DNA from 3 places in the Streptomyces gobitricini genome. Region 2 is predicted to be linked to each of the others. Evidence: riboswitches for the same ligand, from Rfam matches in the RefSeq annotation. Region 2 holds a riboswitch; each other region holds the start of a gene.
The links. Region 2 has a riboswitch for cyclic di-AMP ahead of ABD347_RS24475 (M23 family metallopeptidase). Riboswitches for the same ligand answer to the same signal wherever they lie in the genome.

Region 1: another riboswitch for cyclic di-AMP. It lies ahead of ABD347_RS27555 (NlpC/P60 family protein); the one in region 2 lies ahead of ABD347_RS24475 (M23 family metallopeptidase).
Region 3: another riboswitch for cyclic di-AMP. It lies ahead of ABD347_RS13725 (transglycosylase SLT domain-containing protein); the one in region 2 lies ahead of ABD347_RS24475 (M23 family metallopeptidase).

Annotation. Positions count from the first base shown of each region.
Region 1 is NZ_BAAASR010000040.1:86,073-91,277, reverse strand. It holds gene ABD347_RS27565 (C40 family peptidase) at 1-739, opposite strand, end outside; gene ABD347_RS27560 (hypothetical protein) at 971-1,324, shown strand; gene ABD347_RS27555 (NlpC/P60 family protein) at 1,562-2,806, opposite strand; cyclic di-AMP (ydaO/yuaA leader) riboswitch at 2,805-2,971, opposite strand; gene pcrA (DNA helicase PcrA) at 3,182-5,205, shown strand, end outside.
Region 2 is NZ_BAAASR010000029.1:16,644-21,848, forward strand. It holds gene ABD347_RS24475 (M23 family metallopeptidase) at 119-1,252, opposite strand; cyclic di-AMP (ydaO/yuaA leader) riboswitch at 1,264-1,398, opposite strand; gene ABD347_RS24480 (PP2C family protein-serine/threonine phosphatase) at 1,638-2,798, opposite strand; tRNA gene ABD347_RS24485 (tRNA-Met) at 2,966-3,039, opposite strand; tRNA gene ABD347_RS24490 (tRNA-Lys) at 3,264-3,336, opposite strand; gene ABD347_RS24495 (DEAD/DEAH box helicase) at 3,726-5,205, opposite strand, start outside.
Region 3 is NZ_BAAASR010000015.1:267,918-273,122, forward strand. It holds gene ABD347_RS13720 (SpoIIE family protein phosphatase) at 1-485, shown strand, start outside; cyclic di-AMP (ydaO/yuaA leader) riboswitch at 1,221-1,385, shown strand; gene ABD347_RS13725 (transglycosylase SLT domain-containing protein) at 1,390-2,175, shown strand; partial or broken gene ABD347_RS13730 (IS5 family transposase) at 2,159-2,728, opposite strand; gene ABD347_RS13735 (hypothetical protein) at 2,792-3,088, shown strand; gene ABD347_RS13740 (polyamine aminopropyltransferase) at 3,921-5,205, opposite strand, start outside.

The sequences.
Region 1 (5,205 bases), on a different contig from region 2:
ACGCGACGGCTTGCGCGGCGCGCGGGTTGGGGGCCCCGACAGCGGCTCGCCGCGGGGCGGGACCGCGCGGGGCGGCGCCCTGCGGGGTGGCGCTCCGCGCCGCGGTACCGGAAGGGGCGCCGTCGTACGCCGCGCGCTCGGCGGCGGTGAGCCGGGCGAGGAGCTTCTCGGCGGCGGCCAGCCTGTCCTGGACGGCCGCCTTGTGGCGGGACAGCTCCGCCTGGCGGGCCGTCAGGTCGCGCAGCCGCCCGGCGGCCTCGGCGCGCAGCCGGGCGAGCTCGGTGACCTCGCTCCGGGCGGCACCGACGGCCGTGGCGTGCCGGTCGCCGACCCGGTCCGCGAGGGCGGCCCCCCGGAGGTAGGCGTCCGGGTCGCTGGAGAGCGCGAGCCGGGCGGCGGGACCGAGGCCGCCGCCGCGGTACTGGGCGGAGGCCACGGAGCCGAGCGCGTCGCGGGCGGCGTTGAGCCGGGCGGTCCGGCGGGCGGCCTCGTCGCGCAGGGAGTCCAGTTCCTCCTCGGTCCTCTTGGCTTCCTCCTTGACGCCGTTGTACTTCTCGGTGGCCTCCTCGGCCTCCCGGTACAGCCGGTCGGCCTCCGCCTTGACCTGGGCCGGGCTCCGGTGGGGTTCGGCGTGCCCGGAACCCTGGAAGACGGTGGCGGTGGCCGCCCCGGCGAGTGCCAGGGTGAGGGCCACGCGGCCGTTCAGCGGGTGCTGCTTGGGTTTCCGGTGCGCTGCCACGAGGGCGGTCACTTCCCTTCGGCGGGGTGGGGCCTGGGGCAGGACGCTAAGCCCGGCGGTAACGGCCGGGCGGCGGCATGACCGCTATTGACCGCAGGTGAGGGTTCCGGAGCGGATTCGGAGAGGCACACGCTCTCGGAATCCCGCATTCCGTATCGGCCGCGACCGATGCGACGGATGAGGCGACCCTCACCGGCGCCCGGTGGTATGGCCCCGGTTAGGCTCCGCCCCATGGACGTACTCATCAATGTCTTCGTCGCGTTGCACGTCATCGGTATCGCCGCCCTCCTGGGCGGCTTCCTGACCCAGATGAAGGCGATGGGCGAGGGTACGGCGCGCTTCGGCCCCGCGATGCTGCACGGCGCGCTGCTCATGCTGATCACGGGAGTCGCCCTGGTCGGCCTCAACCAGGCCGACGACCAGACCGTGAACAACGTCAAGATCGGTGTGAAGCTGGCGATCCTGGTCGTCATCCTCGGCCTGGTCTACGTCAAGCGTGACGAGGAAAGGGTCGACAAGGCGGTCTTCGGAGCCGTGGGCGGCCTGACCGTGGTGAACATCTTCATCGCCACGCTCTGGACCTGACCGGCCCTCGGGCGCCCGGGCGGCGGCCTCGTCCAGGAGTCCGCCACCCGCCGCGGCCCGTCCCGCTCCGGTACCACCGTGCCCGTCGGGCCCGTCGGGCCCGTCGGACCTCGGCGCGGCCGACCGGACGGCCGGTCGCTCGCAACGCCGTGCCGGTGGGCGGTGCCCGGCCCGACGCCGAGGCCCGGTTCGGGCAGGCGCTGAGGGGCGTTGCCCCGTCATGCCGGGCGGGTCGTGTCAGGCCGGGCGCACACTGCTGTGGATGGGCATGTGGTGGATGGACTCCTCGCGGACGTCCTCCCCGGGCCCGGGCGCGTGGATCATCTTCCCGCCGCCCTTGCAGATGCCCACGTGGCTGATGTCGTCGTGGAAGAACACCAGGTCGCCGGGGCGCAGGTCCTCCGTACGGACCCGGGTCCCCGCCCGCGCCTGCTCCCACGTGGTACGGGGGAGGTCGACCCCCGCCGCCCGCCACGCGGCCTGGGTGAGCCCGGAGCAGTCGTACGAGCTCGGGCCGGTGGCGCCCCACACGTACGGCTTGCCCGTCTGGGCCTCGGCGAAGGCGACGACCTCGCGGGCCTTGGCGGTGTGACCGCTCTCGTCGTCCGCCTGCGCCTGCATCTGCGTGTGCGGCTGCTGCGGCTGCTCCCGCCACTGCTCGTGGCGCTCGGGGACCTCTGCCGCCCCCGCCTCCGCCCGCGCCCGCTCCCCGGCCGTGAGCAGCGCAAGCAGCGCCCGGGCGTCGCCGAGCTTGCGCTGCACGGCCTGCTTGGTGGCGCGGAGGGAGGCCTGCGAGGCGCTGAGTGACTCCGGCGGCTGCCGCGTGGCCTCCGCCCGCTGGTGCGCGGTGTGGGGCTGCTGTGCCGGCGAGCCGGTGAGTGACTCGTGCCGCCGGTCGGTGAGCCGGTCCACCGGCTGCGCCTGTTCCACGAACGCCCGGGGCATGTCCGGGAAGGCAGGTGACGTGGCCGGGGCCCGGCCGCCGGAGCGGTGCTGGGGGGCCGCGTGGGGCCCCGGGGTGTGGCGCGAATCGTGCGGCGCCTCCGTACGCCGGGTGGCGTCGTCGCGCGTCCCGCCGGCCTCGCGCCACCGCTCTTCCCCGGCCTGCGCCGTCTGCCCGGCCTGCGCTGCCCGCCCGGCCCACCCGGCCCGCCCCGCCCGCTCGGCCCGCTCGGCCCGCCCCGCCCGCTCGGCCCGCTCGGCCCGCTCGGTCTGCTTGGTCTGCTTGGTGCTGCCGTACTGCCGCGTCGCCGTGCCCGCCTGCCGGTAGAGGTCGTCGACCTTTCTCTGTACCTCCTCGACCGTCGGCTTGCGCTCCGGGTCGCCCGCCGCGCCGGGCGCGGCGGTCGCGCTCTGTGACGACAGGAGCGTGACCGAGGCCAGGGCGGCGGCCGTCGTGACCCCGACGGCGGGGGAGTGGGCATGCAGGGTCTGCAAGGTGCGCGATGCGCGCGGCTTGCGATGCGACGCCAAGGCCGGCATCTCCTTCCGTGGACCGCCTACCGGGTCAGCTGTCAGGTTCGGGCGGAACGGAAGGTGCCCTACGGCCGTGCCCGAGGGGCTGCGGGCCGATTCACCTCGGTCGTACGTGTGGGTCCCCGGTTCCGGACTGCCGCGGAGGCAGCACGAATTCGGCGTGGGCGATCCGACTGGCGTGGTTCGCCGATGAGAGAACGGACCGCTTGGGCGAGCACGCTAGCCAACCTGTGGTGGTGCTGTGAAGGATGATGTTCGATATGCCCGATACGTATTCGTGACCTTGGCGTGATGTCGTCGAATCGGTACGGAGGGTGATGAGTCGGACCTGTTTCCGGTTCGTCCACGGCTGTCAGTGGGGCGGCCTAGACTCGATAGGCGATGAGCAGCCTCTTTGACGACAGCTTCCTGGCGGACCTCCGGAACCACGCCTCCGACGAGCCCCCGCCGCCGCCCGAGGACTCCGACGGCCCCGGGGACGCCCCGGCCGCGGAGGAGGTCCCGCACGACCTCTTCGGCGACCGCTTCGACGTGCCCCCGGCCCGCGACGCCTACCACCGCGACGGCGCCCCGCGCACCGTCGTGGACCCCGCCGCGCTGCTGGAGGGGCTCAACGACCAGCAGCGCGCCGCCGTGGCGCACACCGGCTCGCCGCTGCTCATCGTCGCCGGAGCCGGATCGGGCAAGACCCGGGTGCTGACCCACCGCATCGCCCACCTGCTGGCGACGCGCCACGTCCACCCCGGCCAGATACTGGCGATCACCTTCACCAACAAGGCAGCCGGCGAGATGAAGGAGCGCGTCGAGCAGCTCGTCGGCCCGCGCGCCAACGCCATGTGGGTCATGACCTTCCACAGCGCGTGTGTCCGCATCCTGCGCCGTGAGTCGAAGAAGCTCGGCTTCACCTCGTCCTTCTCGATCTACGACGCGGCCGACTCCAAGCGGCTGATGGCCCTGGTCTGCCGCGACCTGGACCTGGACCCGAAGAAGTTCCCGCCGAAGTCGTTCAGCGCCAAGATCTCGAACCTGAAGAACGAGCTGATCGACGAGGAGACCTTCGCCGACCAGGCCGATGGGGGCACCTCCCACGCCGAAGGCGTAGGGGGAGGGTTCGAGAAGACCCTCGCCGAGGCCTACCGGATGTACCAGGCACGGCTGCGCGAGGCCAACGCCCTGGACTTCGACGACATCATCATGACGACGGTCCACCTGCTCCAGGCGTTCCCCGATGTCGCCGAGCACTACCGCCGCCGTTTCCGGCACGTACTCGTCGACGAGTACCAGGACACCAATCACGCGCAGTACACCCTGGTCCGCGAGCTGGTGGGGACCGGATACGAGGACCTGGACCCGGCCGAGCTGTGCGTCGTCGGTGACGCCGACCAGTCGATCTACGCCTTCCGCGGCGCGACGATCCGCAACATCCTCCAGTTCGAGGAGGACTACCCGGACGCGACCACCATCCTGCTGGAGCAGAACTACCGCTCCACGCAGACCATCCTGTCCGCCGCCAACGCGGTCATCGAGCGCAACGAGAGCCGCCGTCCCAAGAACCTGTGGACGAACGCCGGTGAGGGCGCCCGGATCATCGGGTACGTCGCGGACACCGAGCACGACGAGGCACAGTTCGTCGCCGACGAGATCGACCGGCTGACGGACGCGGGCGAGGCCAAGGCCGGCGACGTCGCCGTCTTCTACCGGACGAACGCCCAGTCCCGTGTCTTCGAGGAGATCCTCATCCGCGTCGGCCTCCCGTACAAGGTCGTCGGCGGCGTCCGCTTCTACGAGCGCAAGGAGGTCCGCGACGTCCTCGCGTACCTGCGCGTGCTCGCCAACCCCGAGGACAACGTCCCGCTGCGCCGCATCCTCAACGTCCCCAAGCGGGGCATCGGTGACCGCGCCGAGGCGATGATCGACGCGCTGGCGCTGCGCGAGAGGATCACCTTCCCGCAGGCGCTGCGCCGGGTCGACGAGGCGTACGGCATGGCGGCCCGGTCGGCGAACGCCGTGAAGCGGTTCAACACGCTGATGGAGGAGCTGCGCACCATCGTGGACTCGGGTGCCGGTCCCGCGGTGGTCCTCGAGGCCGTGCTGGAGCGGACGGGATACCTCGCGGAACTCCAGGCCTCCACCGACCCGCAGGACGAGACCCGGATCGAGAACCTCCAGGAACTCGCCGCGGTCGCCCTCGAGTTCGAGCAGGAGCGGGGCGAGGAGCCCGGCACCCTGGCCGAGTTCCTCGAGCAGGTGGCGCTCGTCGCCGACTCCGACCAGATCCCGGACGAGGACGACGAGGGCTCCGGCGTCATCACGCTGATGACGCTGCACACGGCCAAGGGCCTGGAGTTCCCCGTGGTGTTCCTGACGGGCATGGAGGACGGTGTCTTCCCCCACATGCGCGCCCT
Region 2 (5,205 bases):
GGAGGGCGGGGCGGCGAGCCCGGGCTGGCGGGCGGGCGGCGAGCCGTGCCGGGGGCGCCGGGTCCAGGGCCGGAGCCCGGTCGCTCACGAGCGGGAGCCGGTCCTCACGAGCGGGGTCTCAGACGGTGAGGCCCTTGCCGCGCAGCCAGGCCAGCGGGTCGATCCCCCCGCCGCCCGCGGTGTGCACCTCCAGGTGCAGGTGCGGCCCGGTGACGTTGCCGGTGGCGCCGACCCGGCCGATGGTCTCCCCGGTGGTGACCGTCTGACCGGCGCCGACCGTCATCGACGACAGGTGGCAGTACCAGACCTCCGTGCCGTCCTCCAGCTCCAGGACGATGCGGTAGCCGTACGAGCCCGACCATCCGGCCGACTTGACGGTGCCGCCGTGGACGGCCTTGGCGGGCGTGCCCGTGGGCGCGGCCAGGTCGAGGCCCGTGTGGTAGCCGGAGGACCACATGTTGCCGGCCTGGCCGTAGGTGGACGTGATGGTGTACGAGGACGTCGGCAGGGACCAGCTTCCGGCCCGTTCGGCCAGCTCGGCCAGCCGGGCCTCTTCCGCCGCCTTCGCCTCGGCCTCGGCCTTCGCCTTCGCTTCCGCGTCCGCCTTGGCCTTCGCCTCGGCGGCCTGCTTCTCGGCGGCGGTCGCCTGCGCCTTCGCCTCGGCGGCGGCCTGCTCGGCCGCGGCCGTCTCCGCGGCCGCCTTCGCCTCGGCGTCGGCGGACGCCTGCTGCTGCTCGGCCTGCTGGAGGATGCGGGCGCGCAGTGCCTCGCCCGCGTCGGCGCCGCCGCTCTGCTCCCCGGCGGCCTGGTCGGTGGTCCCGGCGAGGGAAGCGGTGGTGAACGGCCCGTCGGCCGCCTCGGCGGAACCGGCGGAGTCGGAGCCGGACTCTTCGGTGCCTTCCGAGTCGCCGGAGATCAGGGAGCCGATGCCGGGCAGGGAACCGGCGTCCGGGAGGCTCTCCGTGAGGGCGTCCGGCAGGGATATGGAGACCGCCGGCTTGTCCTGCGCGGTGGCCATGCCGCCCGCGCCCACCGCGGCGATGACGCCGACGCCGAGGACCGTGGAGCTACGGGCGAGTCCGCCGCGCTGCTTGGCCACGCGGTGACGGCCCCGGACGGGGCGGACGGTTTCCTCGGTGGGGTTCCATTCTTCCCACTCCCCGTTTACGGGGGCGGCGTCCGGGATACCCGAAGAGTTGAACGAGCCGATGGAGCCGTACGGGGCTTCGGGGGCAGGCCTGTTGGACGCCACGGAGGCGCACTCCTTTCCTTCCTTCTCGCCTACCGGGTTAGCTGACGGGTTCGGAGCAGGAAGGTCTCCTACGGGCCCACTTCGGCCCGATTCACCCCAAGGTGGTGGTTCCCCGGTTCCCTCGCGGAATTCGGCGCACGCGCGCGGTGCCGTTTCTGTCGACGGCTGGGACGACCGCGCTGCGTTATCGAACGTTAATAGACGCGGGCTCCGGATTCCAAGCCGTTCCTACTGATCATTAACCAGTAGCGCCATGGATCAACCGGGCCACATCCGGACACACACGGTCGAGTTGACCGCGCATCAGAAACGTTTACCGACCACGGTAATACTGACGGTGTGTCATATGTTATGCGCAGTGACACCCGCCGGTCACAGACCGTGCTCAAGGACCGGGAGCCGACCGGGGCACGACCGGAATCGTCCGCCGCCGCCCCGGCTGCCCCTCCGCCGGCCGGCTCACCGCCAGCAGCGCCAAGTCGTCGGTCGCCCCGCCTCCCGTATGCCGCCGTACGTCGCTCACCAGCGCGTCCAGCACCGCCTCGGGCCCCGGGAAGAGCCGCCCCGCCAGCCGCGCGACCGGATCGTAGAAGACCCCCTCCGCGTCCCGCGCCTCCGACAGACCGTCCGTATAGAGGAGCAGCGTCGCACCCGCCGGGTACGGCACCTCGTACGCCCGGTCCGGCCACCCGCCCAGCTCGGCCATGCCCAGCGGCAGCGCGGGCTCCGCCTGCTCCAGCGGTTCGACGCGCCCGTCCGCGTACAGCATCAGCGGCTCCGGGTGCCCCCGGTCCACCACCCGCACCACCGCCTCCCCGCGCGGGATCTCCGCCAGCACCGCGGTGGTGAACCCCTCGAAGGCGTCCAGACCGTCCCGCCGCGTCCCCTCCCGGGCCAGCGCCCGCTCCAGCCGCTGCGCCACGCCCTCCAGGGAGCTCTCCTGCTCCGCCGCCTCCCGGAACGCCCCGATGACCACCGCCACCGCCTCGACCGCGCCCATGCCCTTCCCGCGTACGTCGCCGACCACCAGCCGCACCCCGTACGGGGTGTCCTGCACCGCGAAGAGGTCACCGCCGATGAAGGCGTCCGCCTGCGCCGCCTCGTACCGCGCCGCCACCTGAAGACCCCCGATCCGCTCGGCGGGCGTCGGCAGCACCGCCCGCTGCGCGGTCTCGGCGATCACCCGGGCCGACGCGAGCCGCTCACCGCCGCGCCGCACCACCCGGTTGATCAGCAGCGCGAGCGCCGCGACCACCGCCACGGTGACGATCTCGGTGATGGTCTGGGTCTCGTCCAGCGTGCCGTTGCCCAGGTGCAGGGCCAGCATGGCCAGGACCGCGAAGAGGCCGGACAGCAGCGTCGTCCGCGCGGCGAACAGCGGCGCCGCGACCAGCGGGGCGGCGACGAACAACGGCACGGCGGTGAAACTGCGCGGGGTCGTCAGCTCGTACGCCACACCCCCCGCGACCAGCAGCCAGGGCAGCGAGCGGGCGAATAGCCGGACACCCTCCCGCCCGCCGTCGCCGTCCCGTGCTCGTCGCGCCACCGCTGCTTTCCTCCCCGGTCCACCCACGGCTGCGGACGGTACCGTGCCCCGTCCCGGCCGCCCGGAGCCGCGCCGCACGGCGGCCCGCCGTCCGCCTACCGAGCGACACGCTCCGGTCCGGACATGACGAAGGCCCGGTGCGCATGCGCACCGGGCCTTCTCATCAGTAGCGGGGACAGGATTTGAACCTGCGACCTCTGGGTTATGAGCCCAGCGAGCTACCGAGCTGCTCCACCCCGCGTCGGTGAACACCACCCTACGCCATCCGGAGCACGATCCCTAACCAATATCGCTGGCAGCCGACCCGGAGGGGACAAAACGGTCCTGATGGCGCCCGGCCCCTGCGCGGCCGGAGCGCGCCTCGTCGCCCCCTGCGGCACCCGGCGGGTCCCGGGGCGGCTTCCGCGGCGTTCCCGAAACGGCGTCAGCCCCAGGTCGGAGAGTCTCCGACCTGGGGCTGATTCGTAGGCCGTGTGGGACTCGAACCCACAACCAACGGATTAAAAGTCCGCTGCTCTGCCAATTGAGCTAACGGCCCTCGACGCGCCACCCCTGAGCATAGCCCCACGGCGCCCGCCATCCGATCGGGTATCGGGTGAACGGGCCACGTCGTGCCGTGGAGTGCGGGGAACAGCCGCAATGGCGCGCGGTGGTGGCGCCGACCGGTGGCCGACGTCACTGCCCCTGGGCGCCGTCGTCCGCGTACGGGTGGATGTCGCAGGTGGTCGTCTGACGGGCCACCAGGTCGGGCCGCCGTCACCCGTCAGGTCACCCGGGGAGGTCAGCGCGTCGCACCGCGCCCGCACCGTGCCCAGCGAGGGGTACGCGGCCGTCGGCACCAGCGCCCTGCCGCGGGCGGGCCGGGTGGACACAGGGCAGGGCCCGTACCTCTGTACGAGATACGGGCCCTGCTCAGGAGGTCACGGCTCAGCCGTTGCGCTTCCAGCGCGGCTTGTCGTCACGGCGCCCGAAGGAGGAGCCGGAACCGGAGCCGGAGCCGGAGCCGCCGCGGTGGTCGTCACGGCGGCCGTAGGGGCGCTCGTGGCCGCCGGAGCGGAAGCCGCCGCCCGAGGGCCGGTCGTCACGACGGTCGCGGTTGAACGGACGGTCGCTGCCGCGGTGTCCGCCGGTGGGCCGGTCGCCCCGGTCGTCACGGCGGAAACCGCCCGACGGACGGTCGTTGTCGCGACGGAAACCACCGGAAGAGGGACGGTCGCTCCGGTCGTCACGGCGGAAACCACCGGACGGACGGTCGTTGTCGCGACGGAAACCACCGGAGGACGGACGGTCGCCGCTCCGGTCGTCACGGCGGAAACCGCCCGACGGACGGTCGTTGTCGCGACGGAAGCCGCCACGGTCGTTGTCACGGCGCTCGAAGGAACGGCCACCACGGTCGTCACGGTCACGGTTGAACCCACCGCGGTCGCCGCCCCGGTCGTCACGGCGGAAACCACCGGACGGACGGTCGTTGTCGCGACGGAAGCCGCCACGGTCGTTGTCACGGCGCTCGAAGGAACGGCCACCACGGTCGTCACGGTCACGGTTGAACCCACCGCGGTCGCCGCCCCGGTCGTCACGGCGGTCACGGCGCTCGTAGTTGCCCCGCTCGTCACGGGACTCGCGCGCCGGCTGCTCCGGTACGGAGGCGATCGCGGCCTGCACCTCGGCCTCGGCGGCCTCGGCCACCTCGGCGACGGCGGCCTCCGGGTCCTCGCCCCGCTCACGGGCGGCACGGGCGACCAGGCGGTCGGCCTCCTCGCGCAGCTCGACGGCACGGCGCTGGAGCCGCTCCAGCTGCTTGGTGAGGTCGGCGACCTCGCGCTCGGCCTGCTTGGCGGCGTTGTTCGCGGAGTCGGCCTGCACCTCGGTCAGCGACCGGGCGCCGGTGATCTCGGCGACCTCCGGTTCGAACGCCCCGGCGCCGCCCACGATGTGGCGCGTGGCGTCGACGCCCGCGTCCTCCATGAGGCGGAAGATCTGGCGGCGCTGGTGCGGCAGGGCCAGCGACACGACGACGCCGGACTTGCCGGCACGGGCGGTGCGGCCCGAACGGTGCAGGTAGTCCTTGTGGTCACCGGCCGGGTCCACGTTCAGGACCAGGTCGATGCCGTCGACGTGGATGCCACGGGCGGCGACGTCGGTGGCGACCAGCGCGTTGACGTAGCCCTTCTTGAAGTCCTCGAGCACGCGGGTACGGGCGCCCTGCGTCATGCCGCCGTGCAGCGCGTCGGCCTTGACGCCGGTGTCCTGCAGCTGCTCGGCGATACGGTCGGCGCCCAGCTGGGTGCGGACGAAGATGATGGTGCGGCCCTTGCGGGCGGCGATCGCGGCGGTGACCGGCGCCTTGTCCTTGGGCTTCACGACCAGGACGTGGTGGGTCATCGTGGTGACGTTGCCCTGGGCGCTG
Region 3 (5,205 bases), on a different contig from region 2:
CCATGCTGCCGCCGCACCGACGCGACGACATCGCCTTGCTGGTGGCGCGGACGAACCTGCTGGACCGGGCCCGCGTCGCGGACTGGGACGTGCCCCCCGACCCCTCGGCCGTCGCCCGGGTGCGGGCCGCGTGCGGGCGCCAGCTGGAGCAGTGGGGACTCGAGGACATCGGGTTCAGCACCGAGCTGATGCTCAGTGAGCTGATCACGAACGCCATCCGTTACGGATCCGAGCCGATCCATGTGCGGATGCTCTACGAGCGCTGCCTGATCTGCGAGGTGTCCGACGGCAGCAGCACCTCCCCGCACCTGCGGCGCGCGGCCACCACCGACGAGGGCGGCCGCGGGCTGTTCCTGGTGTCCCAGTTCGCCGAGCGGTGGGGCACCCGGTACACCCCCACCGGGAAGGTGATGTGGACGGAGCAGTCACCGGCCGCCGGGCCACGGCAGCCGGTGGAGCTGATGCTCGACGACGTCTCCTGGTGACCGTCCGCGGCCGCCCCGCCCCACCGTGATCCGCCGCGACCAGCCGTCACCGCCAAGGGGCCGGCGCCTGGTGCCGCGGGCCCTCTCGCCGGCCACCGGCAGGCCGGCGCCGCCCGGCCCCGGAACCGCCGCTGCGGACCGCCCGGCCCCGTACACACGAGGGCTACGCATGGCTGCACGCGCCGGCCGGGCGGGGCGGCCGAGTGCGGCACCCGGCTGCCGCACCGGTTCGGCAGCACCGGGGACGGCCCGGCCGAGGCCCCTTTCCCTCTTCGGCCGCCAGCGCGAACGGGGCCACGTCCGCGCCAGGCCCCGCCAGCGGGAGCCGAACCGGAGCGGAGCGGGGCCGCGCGCGGGCTTCGGCGCCGGCACCTGGCCGGTCGTGCGCGCCGGCCGCACCCGGGCACGACGACCACCCACCACACCACGACACACCTTTAGTCCAATTTGGACGTTTATTCACCCTTTGGCGGTATCGCGGTGACCGCCCATATTGGGCCGCACATAGGGGACTTGTGACCCCGGATGGGCGGGCGTGATAAGAATCACCGGACGGTTCCGGCCCCGGACCGTTCCACAGGCCTTTTTTCCGCTCGCACACAGCGAAGTTGACGGTTCGACACGCGCGTGGGAAAGGTTCGCGGCGGTCGATTCGAGCCTTGTTCCGTCCGGCCCCCCTCGCTTACGGTCCCCTCAATCCGGATGGACCGCCGAATCCTGCCGCCGTCCGGAGACCCCACCCACCCACCCACTCACGTACGTACGGCAGGAGCGGGGGACCCAGGTAAGTCGCCGGTCCGGAGCACTTCCGGAACGGCTCGGGGTGAAGTCGCGGATACCGCGGCCGGACATCTCCAGTCCGAACCCGACAGCTCACCTCGTAGGCGACGGAGAGGAATTCGCCATGCCCGCAAAGGGTAAGCACCGCCGTCCCAAGAACAATCCGCTCGCCCGCCGTTTCGTCGCCGCGGGCACGGGCGGCGCGGCACTCGCGCTCCCCATGATCGGCGCCACCACCGCGCAGGCGGCCCCGAGCGCGGCGCCCACCGCCACGCACGCCGTCACCGCCGCGGTCGCCGCCGCACCGAGCGCCACCGTCACGGCGAAGGCCGGTCCGGTCACGTACTCCGTCGTCGCGGGCGACTCCCTCTCCAAGATCGCGAGGGAGCACGGGGTGAGCGGTGGCTGGCAGAAGCTCTACGAGGACAACCGGAAGGCCGTCGGCGCCGACCCGTCCCTGATCCGTCCCGGCCTCGAGCTGACGATCGGCGCGAAGGCCCCGGCCGCGCGCTCCTCCGCCACGCCCGAGCGGGCCGACCGTTCCGCCGAGCGCAAGGCGGCGCCGGTCGCCGCCAAGGCCGCGACGTACCCGGACAACCTCGACGGCTGGATCCGGGAGGCGCTGGACGTCATGGCCCGGCACGGCATCCCCGGCAGCTACGAGGGGATCCACCGCAACATCATGCGCGAGTCCTCGGGCAACCCGCTGGCGATCAACAACTGGGACATCAACGCCATCAACGGAACGCCCTCCAAGGGCCTCCTCCAGGTGATCGCTCCGACCTTCGAGGCCTACCACGTGCCGGGCACGTCGACAGACCCGTACGACCCGGTCGCCAACATCACCGCCGCCTGCAACTACGCCGCCGACAGGTACGGCTCCATCGACAACGTCAACGGTCCGTACTAGGTCGTGTCGGGGAAGTCGTGGAGCCGAGTCGAAGGCAGGCGAGGGTGACCATGGCCTGGTACTGGGCGGCGCGTTCGTCGTAGCGGGTGGCCAGGGCCCGGTTCTGCTCGAGCCGGCTGAGGCAGCGCTCGATCACGTTCCGCCGCCGGTAGGCGGACCGGTCGTGCCGGCAGAGCCTCTCGCCTCGGCGGATGCGGCCGTTGATCCGGTCGATCCGCTCGCCGAATCGTGCAGGCGATCCCGCGTCGTCGCGGGTGGGCCCGGATTTCGCGGGCGGAGCAACCCTTGTCCGCGACCACACGGCCGGGCCGGGTCCGGGGACGTCCCGGGCCCGGCCGCCTGACGCTGATCCGGTCCATGACGGGCTCGAACCGGGTGCGGTCGTTGACGTTCCCGCCGGTCAGGGTGGAGGCGAGCGGCCGGCCCCGCCCGTCGCAGGCCAGGTGGATCTTGCTGGTCAGCCCGCCGCGTGGGACCGGCCGAGGACCTCGCCTTCCCAGGCCCCTTCCCTGGGCGCTGGACGACGGCATCGTGCGTGGACGCCAGAGCGCACCGGTGGCGGTCCTCTGGCGGAGGGAGTGGACTGGAAGGGGGCGAACGAGGAGGTGCGTACCTGATGCCGATCATCATGGTGCAGGAGATGCCGGGTGTTACCCAGGCCCAGTACGAGCAGGTGACCGACCGGGTGAGCGGCGGCAAGGGCGGCCTCGGCTCACGGGCCGACTATCCGGTTCCGGGCCTGATTTCGCACGCCGCCGGCCCCACCCCCGACGGATGGATCGTCGTCGACGTCTGGGAATCGGAGGAAGCCCTCCAACGGTTCTCCGAACACCTCCTGCCCGCCCTCAGAGAAGCGGGCGTGCCGGAGGACCGGCCGAAGATCTTCTCGGCGTTCAACGTCATCACCGACTAGGTACGCCAGGCAGCCCCGGTGGACAGCTTCTACAAGATCCCGTTCACCACCTGGCGCAGGTCCCGCACCGGCCTGCCCATCCTCGCCCGGCGCCAGCAACGGATGCGATCAACGCCCACGACCCATCCGTCAGTTCATGTCGACGCACCACGCACCACGCAGGGAGCGATCGACCCCCCGCAGTCCCCGCACCGCACCCCGGGGCCGGCCGCGCACGAGCGGCCGGCCCCGGCGGCGTCGTGCCGCGGCGCCGTGGCGGCTCGCGCGGGGCGGACGCAGCGGGAGGACGGACGCGTTCACCGGCTCCCGTGACGACGCCGACCGGGCCGGGAGCGCCCGGGCCTGTCGCTCCCGGGCCTGCCGCGTGACCTCCGACCTGTTGCATACGTATGCAAACCATGACAACATTTCCCGTACCGCGCATTACGAGGAGTTCGCCCGCATGGCCCACGAAGCCGACCCGACTGCTCCCACCCCAGCGTTTCGCATCAACACAGCTCTCGCCCGCGACTGCCACGACTGCGGTGAATGGGGCACCGTCATCAACGCCCACGGTCATGACGAACCGTGCCCGTCCTGCCAGCGTCCGGGCTCTGCGTGACGCCGCCGCCGACCACCTTGCCCCGGGGCGGCGCCCCGCCCCCAGCGGCGTCCGGCGTCCCGGCAGCCGTACGCGACGGCCCTCCGGCCGTGGCGAACGGCCCGGGCCGGGTGCGCCTCCACGCCGCACGACCACGTCGGGCCGGTACGGCGGCGCTCGCGCGAGGCCGGGACGACCCCGAGCGCCCCGCGCGGCAGCCCGTCCCCCCGACGAGAGGGTGGCTGCCCCGGCTCAGTAGTTCCGCCACTCGTGGCGGGTGTACTCCAGCACCGCCGGATCCATCAGTGTGCTCGCCCGTACGTCCTGGGGACGCCGGTCCACCGGGAAGACGGTGGCGGCCGCGAGGACGTCGTCGTCGAGGAAGCGCAGCGGCGGCGTACCGGCCGCCAGGCGCAGCGCCGGTGGCGGGCCGCCGGTGCCGGGGGTGGCGAGGACGAAGCCCCAGTTGCCGAAGCTGGGGACGTCGACCTGGTACGGGGTGGTGGCGTAGCCGGCCTCGCGGATGGTGGCGTCGATGGACCAGTACGACTTGGGCGCGAAGAACGGTGAGCCGCCCTGCACCATCACGCGGCTGTCAGGGGTCAGGACCCGGCCCATCAGGTGGTAGAACTCCACGCTGTAGAGCTTGGCCAGCGCGGCGGTGTCGGGGTCCGGGAAGTCGACGATGACCGTGTCGTAGCGCCCGGTCGCGTCCCGCAGCCAGTTGAAGGCGTCGGCGTGGACGACCGTGACGCGCGGGTCGGACAGCGCGTGGTCGTTGAGGTCGAGCAGCGGTGTGAACGTACGTGCCAGGCGGGTCATCGCCGGGTCCAGGTCGACCAGGGTCACCGTGTCGACGTCGTCGTAGCGCAGGACCTCGCGCAGGGCCAGCGCGTCGCCGCCGCCCAGGATGAGCACGGAGGAGCGTTTCCCCGACAGGGCGGGGTGGACGAGCGCCTCGTGGTACCGGTACTCGTCCACGGAGGAGAACTGCAGGTCGCCGTTGAGGAACAGCCGGGTGTCCGGCTCCCCGGTGAAGGCGGTGGAGCGGGTGACGACGATGTCCTGGTACGGCGTGGTCTCGGCGTGCACGATGGGATCGCGGTAGAGCTGCTGGCGCGCCGTGACCTCGATGTCGTCGGCCAGCACGTACACGGCGGCCAGGACCGCGAGGACGCCGGCCGCGCCGGCCAGCAACCCGTTGCGCACCATGGGGCGGGTCTCGCGGCGGAAGATCCACAGGACGACGACGACCCCGGCCACCGCGTTGACCGCCCCCACCACCAGTGCGCCCCTGAGCTGGCCGAACGCGGGCAGGAGCAGCAGCGGGAAGCAGAGGCCGCCGACCAGCGCGCCGACGTAGTCCGCGGCGAACATGTCGGCGACGGCGCTGCCCGCCTCCTGCCGCCTGATCCGCTGGAGCAGCGTCATCAGCAGCGGGATCTCGGCTCCCACGAGGAGGCCCACGACGAACGAGACGACCACCATGGCCGGCATGTACAGCCGCAGCCAGGCGAAGGCGACGTACAGGATGAGC